Regions from separate parts of the Paenibacillus litoralis genome, predicted to be linked through region 2. Evidence: riboswitches for the same ligand, from Rfam matches in the RefSeq annotation. Region 2 holds a riboswitch; the other holds the start of a gene.

Region 1 (3,694 bases), 3.2 Mb from region 2:
TTTATGCTCACATTGCAGTTAAGAGAGCTTGAACGGGATGGTATCATTCATCGAGAAATATATAAAGAGGTTCCGCCAAGAGTGGAATACTCCCTTACAGATTTCGGAAGGACTGTGGAACCGGTGATCATGTCTATGAAAGCATGGGGGGAGTCTTATAAAGTGCGGCTTGATGAAAATCACACGATACAAGTGGAGGATAGTTAAAGGCAAGTTGGGTAACAAGCCAGGCGGCGGGTGCAAGGCGAAGTAATAGGAAATAGTTCCGTTTACGGTGAACCGTATCATCTAGCAAATTGGATCATTACGCTAACGGGTACGATTGTTCAGTAACACCATCATGAAGCTGCCAGAGCGATCTTGGTAGCTTCATTAAGCTAGGTAGGTGGAGATAATGCGCTATAAATTAGTAGCCTTAGATTTGATTTGGACGGTACCCTGCTAAACAGTCAAAGCGTGGTGTCAACAAAACACATTGAAGCCGTCAGAAATGCGCAAGATGCTGGGGTTATCGTTGTAATTGCAACAGGACGATATTACATGCAAGCTGAACGAATCATGAAAACACTGGATTTTGACGGAATCTTAGTGTCAAACGATGGGGCTGCGACAATTAAGAATAAGACAAAAGAAATCATACATGAGCATTCTTTTTCTGTCGAAGATATTTCGCCGTTAATCACTTACTGCCGCCAACATGAAATCCATTTTTCTTTGACCACAGCTTTCAATCATTACGTAGAGTTTATGAGCCCTTACCAGATCGACAAATGCAAACAATATGAGATTCAGTACTCAACACATAATGACGTGTTAGAACTGAAAGAGCCTGTAATGAAACTGACCATTGATGATGAGAAGCGAATTAATGGATGGCAAGATATCGTCTTACCGTCACACATCAAATTAAGAGCCAACGCCGAGTTTTTCAAAGAATACGTCCATCATCAGACTAGTAAGACCAATGGACTGAGAAAAGTGCTTGAATCTTACGGAATTGATCCATCCGAAATTATTGCTATCGGTGATTTTTACAACGACTTGGACATGATTGAATACGCTGGCTTAGGAGTCGCAATGGGCAATGCGCCTGACGATGTCAAAGAGAAAGCCAATGATGTGACGCTTTCAAACGATGAAGATGGAGTATATTATGCGTTAGAAAAGCACTTAAGGTGGTAGGTCGCTAAATTAACGGGTACAAGAGCTCAATACATATATGACGGCAGCCGGCCAGAACGATCGGCTGCCGTTTCTCAACTAACGGGCAGAATTGCGCAATAAAAAATACTTGCTGTAATTTCAATTTTCAGACTATAATAGATGTAATTATTTGGTATGTGTTACTGGCGTAAACGTGGAGACCCACGAGGGAGCACATATTCATAAAGCCGTGCGCCTGGGCAGAGGTAAGGGGAGATATCCCCTTGCCTCTTTTAATTTAAGGAGGCTTATGGAGATGAATGTATCCTATCAGTTTGATCGTTTTGATCAAGAACAAATGAAATCTGAAATTAAGAGATTAACAGCGAATGTCGGCAGTCACTCGGAAGCACTAGTACGTTTATTTTTCGAAAACGGTCTATATGGTGCAAAGAACGTTCTTGACGTAGGGTGTGGCACTGGAACGATGATCGAGTTATTCTCTAAGTATTTACCCGATATTTCCATTATTGGAATAGATAACAGTGTTAAAATCCTAGAAGCAGCACAAAGTAAGTTCTTGGGGAATGAGGGCATTAAATTCGTTCATGCCATTGCAAACAGTCTGCCGTTTAGTGACAATACATTTGACTTTATATATACTCGCCTTGTTTTAATGCACAATCCTAGGCCGCAAGAAATCATTAAAGAAATGACAAGGGTGTGCAAGCCGGGTGGGGTAGTTTGTGTAGTGGAAATTGATGATGGTACCCAAGTTTTCCATCCGTTTGGTTTGGAACTTTCTAAACTGATTAATGCACATATCGAATACGCACGTATTAATGGCACAGACCGTACAATTGGCAGGAAGCTCTATTCTTATTTTGTTTCCGAGAACCTGCAGGATGTTAAAGTGATCATTCAAACAAGCGACTATATCATGAAAAATAGAGAGGACGAGGAGATGCCTATATTAATTAAATTAGCATTAGGAAACGATAATGCAAAGCGCCTTGTAACGACTGGATTGCTCTCAGAAGAAGAACGAGTGGAGATTGTGGATAGTATTATTCCCACATTTTGTCGCTACCCTCACCGTTATGATTCATGTTCATTTATGTATTCTTTCGGGAAAAAACAGTGTTAAAAATTTTGTATGGAAGGCTAGGTGTCGCCTGTGGAAAGTATATTACGTCACTACGTAGCCACAATGATTTACCGATTGGAGAAAGCCATTCTGAACGCCCCCGATGATTACCCGAATTTGGAGATTGGCAAGGGAGTTCGAAAACCAATCGTTATATTATCCCATATTTCCTTCGTGCTTACATGTGCTCACTCCGTGTTCCACCATTACGATCAAATTGAAGAACTGGAGATAGGAACATGGGAAGAAGAAATCAACCGGTTTTATAAGATTGTAGGAATACTTGATAAGGCAATAGCGATGGGTTTGCCAGATAGGGAAAAAATAGCGGAAAAGTTATTGCAAGGTCCATTATCCGATGTTATGACACATATCGGCCAGCTTGCGCTGCTAAGAAGAATGGCGGACGCTCCAATTCATAAGGAAAACTTTTTTGAAGCAAATATTACAGCTCAGGATCATGCAAGTTGATTTACGATATTGCAAGAACGCTTTGCAGGCGGGCTCCTTTTGCTTTAATGAGAACCAAGAAAGGATGACTGGAGTGAGAATAAAATATAGAGTGGCATCTATGCAAGATGAAGAGGAATTGTTTGAATTGGCTGCAAAACTTGCGACAAGTTTTAAACTTAATAAAGGGGATTTTTCGAGAACTTATCAAGAAATCTTGAGTAATACAAATGCTGATTTACTTATTGCAGAATCGGAATCAATAATAATTGGATATGTATTGGCATTTCATCACTCAACTTTTTACGCTAATGGTTTAATAAGTTACGTCGAAGAGATATTTGTTTTAGCTGAATATAGGGGGATGAAAATCGGATTGACCTTTGGAAAGAGATCTACGGTTTAATGCATATCTTTAGAAAACAGGATCGTAATTTTATTTTAATTGGATTCCCAATACCTGAAATTGTCGGGCAAGGGAATTCGATTATTCACTGGATCGCTTTGGAACTTTCTCAATTAACAAAAAGGGCAAAGAAAATAAAGGGATTTAGACATGAAAACGATTATTACTTTTCTAGAGATCGATTAAATGAACTAAATTCAAAAAAGAGAATCAAGTATCTTCGCACTGAAAATTGGAGCAGAGAGGCTATTCTAAGTAGAGGTAGCTTAAACAAAAAAATTCAGCAAGATAAAGTGTTCTTACTGGGTGCAGGAGCTTTAGGCTCGGCTATAGGGGAATTACTTTCGCGTACTGGAGTATCTCATCTTACTATTTGTGATGGGGATAAAATAAAGATTGGCAACTTATCTAGGCACATGCTTGGTTTAGGCGAATTGAACCAAAATAAAGCAACTGCCCTATCTCGAAAACTGATTAATAATAACTTACATATTAGCTCAAGTTCATTCACAAGCTCATTTCCCGATTTAAGTGATGATGAAATTGAT
Region 2 (3,694 bases):
AACCTCTTTACCTGGACGAACAAATCACATTGACGGCATTCAGGGAGCAGCGCTTTATCGGAGCGTTAGCGGCCTTTCATGTTGCGGCCACGAAGGAAGATGCGGGGGTGTATGACGAATTGTTCCGACCTGCCATTCGGAAACACCTTAGGCCGAATGAGGAACGACTATCGTTTATGGAGAAGCTGAGCGGGTCATACCTGCTGGGGATCGTAACCAACGGCACGCTGCGTCTGCAAATGGATAAGCTGGAAGGCGCGGGGCTTGCTCCCTTCTTTCCTGAAGACTCCCTTTTCTGCTCGGATACGATCGGCCATTCGAAGCCCCATGCCCCCATCTACGAAGCAGCGCTTCGTCATTTTGGAGCGACTCCGGAGGAAACGCTATTCGTTGGCGATTCGTGGGAGAATGACGTTGTCGGCCCTTCCCTGCTGGGCATGAAAACGGTTTGGCTGAACCGAAGCGGCTTACCCGCTCCCGAATCGCTAGCCAAACCGCTCGCTATCATCCGCAATGTCACGGAATTGCATGACGATCTCTTTTGACGATACGCCTGCCTTATGCTCTTATCCGTCGATATACCGTATCAAGCACCGATTCCTTGTTCACATAAGCTTCATTTCGAAGTGCGCTTGCTTCTCCGCGAATTTTTTGTTCGAGCTGACTGCCACCTAAAGCCGGCAAGTTGATTTCTACGGTCAATAGGGCGGCTTGCAGCGAAGCCTCCAGCAGCAGGACGCCAATGCCCAGATCCGAGATCGCCGTCTTGTTCCCCGTTTCCGCCATCGCCCCGGACGCACGAATCGCATCCGTGCATAGCCTTGCAAGCCTCAGCGGCACATCGGCGGCAGCTTGTGCGGCCTCCCGCAGCGCTTCATCGCGAGACGCCCCTTTTGTAAGTTTCAAGGCCGCCATGTACGCTTCAAAAGCTTGGATATCCTCATGAAGCAGCGATTCGGACCGGGCGATCGCCGCCGCCATCTCTACTGCTAGCGTATTCGCCGCCGCCTCCGTTTGCGCAAACTTAGGACCCGTCGACAGCTTTGCCACCATGGAAGTCATCGAAGCGCCTAGCGCCGCCGCTAAGGCTGCGATACTTCCCCCGCCCGGCGTAGGCGACGCAGAAGCGGCCGCAGCCAGGAACGACCGAATCGTGGCGTCATACGGCACTTCCTCCGAGACAGCCGCTGCGTCCGTACCTTTAGATGGTTTCACCCGCTCTTCGCGCTGCCAATCCATGGCTCGAAGCACATTTTCGAACAAGATCATGGTTGTCACCGTACCGACTCCTCCCGGTACCGGTGTCATCGCCGCAGCCACTCGCAGGACATCGGGATCAACATCCCCCGCGATGCTTCCCTCCTCCGTCTCGTTAATGCCGGCATCCACCACAATCAGTTCCTCGTGCGCCGCTTGGACGCTCACCAGCCCGCGGCGTCCAGCTGCCGCAAAAACGATTTCCGCCCGGCGTACATGCTTATCCAAATCGGCAGTCCGGGAATGGCAGACGGTTACCGTAGCTTGCTCACGCTGCAGCAAATGATACAAGGGCTGGCCGACCGTCTCCCCTCTGCCGATCACGACCGCATGCTTGCCCGCAAGCGATATCCCATAATGCTTGAGCAACCGGATGCAGGCTTGCGGCGTAGCCGGCGCGATTCCGGGTCCGCCTGACAGCAAGGCAAGACGATTGGCTGGCGTTAATCCGTCCACATCTTTAAGCGGATCGATCGCTGCCGTCACCCGCTTCGCATCGATCGCCTTAGGCAAAGGAAGCTCCACCATAATGCCATGCGTCTTCTCGTCTTGATTCAGCGATCGGATGCAGTCTACGAGCGCATGCTCCTCCGCCCCGCTTTGGAACGGGTACAGATCGAAGGCGATGCCCAGCTTCTCCGCCGTTTTTCTTTTGGCGTTCACATACCATTCCGTTGCAGGGTCGCCCTCCACCCAAACTACGGCAACCCTGGCTGCCACGCCCTGCTCTTGGTACGCTTCCACGTTGGCCTTGATGGACGCTGCCAGTTCGTCGGCCAGCGGTTTGCCAAGCAGCTTTTTTGTACGCGTCATTTCATTCATCGTCTTCGCCTCCAACTATTTTTTGTACGAAAACAAAAAAAAGCACCCGACATGATCGTCGAATACTTTCGCCCAGGCGTACGGCTTTTATGTTCCGCGCGCTCCCCCGTGGTCGTCCACGTTCCGCCAGTTACGCGCAGCTTCCCTGCTTCCATCAGTTTATCAGACGAACGCGAAACGCACAACAATAATCATCCGCCGGATGCTGCCCTCTCGCTACAATAAAAAAGAAGACCTCGCGGTCTTCCCCTTCCGTCTTAGTCGCTGCAATTCGCCGGGTCGGCTTCTGCCGATGCGGCTTCCACTTGAATCTTCTCGGAAACGGTATCGCGAACGACCGACATGACCAGCTGCAGCAAATAGTTGATATCGCTTTGCGATTGCTGGAATTCCGTTACGATCGGAATCGAATCGAGCTCGTCCTGCAAGGACGTAATTTCGGCTTCGATTTTCTCAACCATTTGCGGATTTTTGAACGTGTTCTGGAAGGCGACGATCTCCTTCTGCTTTTTCTTGATTTGCTTGATCAAGCTCTGTACATGATCGTTATCGGCGATCTGCTTTTCCGCCTTCTGGTAGAACTCCACTTCGGACGATGTAGAAATCAACGCCGCGAGTTCTTTCGCCTTGCTCATAATATCTTCACGGACGATCAGGTCCGTGGAATTGTAATGCGGGATATCGCATGATTCGACTTCATGATTGTGATGATGCTCCGACATATCGACGCCTGCCTTTTATCAAATTTAGGAGAGAGTCGCCTCTCCCTTTCTTTTTTTGTAAGGAACCTGCCTTAGATGGCTTGTTGCACGGACTCCGGGATCAAATCTCCATACAGCACCCACGTCTGTGGCTCGGTAATTTTCACCTGTGCGATCGTTCCGATCAACTGCTTCGGTGCAACGACATGAACGAGCTTATTCGTACGCGTGCGAGCCGACAGCACATCCGGGTTGTTTTTGCTTTCCCCTTCGATCAGCACTTCTACGATCTCGCCTCGCAAGCTCTCGTTGCTTTGTTTGCCAAGCTCTTTCATAAGGTCGTTCAAGCGCTGCAAGCGCGCTCTCTTGACATGCTCGGGCACGTTATCCTCCATCGAGGCCGCAGGCGTTCCTTCACGCGGGGAATAGATGAACGTATAAGCCGAGTCGTATTTCACTTCGCGAACCAGCGACATCGTATCCTCGAACTGCTCCTCCGTCTCGCCCGGGAAACCGACGATAATATCGGTCGTCAGTACGGCGTCCGGTATCGCTTTGCGGATTTTGCCCACCAGCTCAAGATAATGCTCGCGGGAATATTTGCGGCTCATTCGTTTAAGAATTTCCGTATTGCCCGACTGCACCGGCAGATGGATATGCTCCATCAAATTGCCTTTTTGGCTAAGCACCTCGATCAAACGATCGTCGAAGTCGCGGGGATGCGAAGTCGTGAACCGGACGCGCGGGATATCGATTTTGGAAATGTCGTCCATCAAATCTCCGAACGTATAGTCGATATCCTCGAAATCTTTGCCGTAGGCGTTGACGTTCTGGCCGAGCAGCATAATCTCCTTGAAGCCGCGGCGCGCCAAATCCCGAACTTCCGCAATGACGTCATCCGGTCTCCGGCTCCG

The links. Region 2 has a riboswitch for ZMP and ZTP ahead of ACKGJP_RS21735 (cyclodeaminase/cyclohydrolase family protein). Riboswitches for the same ligand answer to the same signal wherever they lie in the genome.
Region 1: it holds a riboswitch for ZMP and ZTP, as region 2 does, so the genes downstream of both, ACKGJP_RS35040 (class I SAM-dependent methyltransferase) here and ACKGJP_RS21735 (cyclodeaminase/cyclohydrolase family protein) in region 2, are expected to answer to the same signal.

Annotation. Positions count from the first base shown of each region.
Region 1 covers NZ_CP176395.1:8,357,700-8,361,393, reverse strand. The annotation lists gene ACKGJP_RS35050 (winged helix-turn-helix transcriptional regulator) at 1-207, shown strand, start outside; gene ACKGJP_RS35045 (Cof-type HAD-IIB family hydrolase) at 427-1,182, shown strand; ZMP/ZTP riboswitch at 1,333-1,412, shown strand; gene ACKGJP_RS35040 (class I SAM-dependent methyltransferase) at 1,460-2,290, shown strand; gene ACKGJP_RS35035 (hypothetical protein) at 2,366-2,761, shown strand; gene ACKGJP_RS35030 (hypothetical protein) at 2,835-3,146, shown strand; gene ACKGJP_RS35025 (ThiF family adenylyltransferase) at 3,146-3,694, shown strand, end outside.
Region 2 covers NZ_CP176395.1:5,173,782-5,177,475, forward strand. The annotation lists gene ACKGJP_RS21730 (HAD family hydrolase) at 1-545, shown strand, start outside; gene ACKGJP_RS21735 (cyclodeaminase/cyclohydrolase family protein) at 559-2,079, opposite strand; ZMP/ZTP riboswitch at 2,143-2,223, opposite strand; gene ACKGJP_RS21740 (RicAFT regulatory complex protein RicA family protein) at 2,337-2,801, opposite strand; gene miaB (tRNA (N6-isopentenyl adenosine(37)-C2)-methylthiotransferase MiaB) at 2,873-3,694, opposite strand, start outside.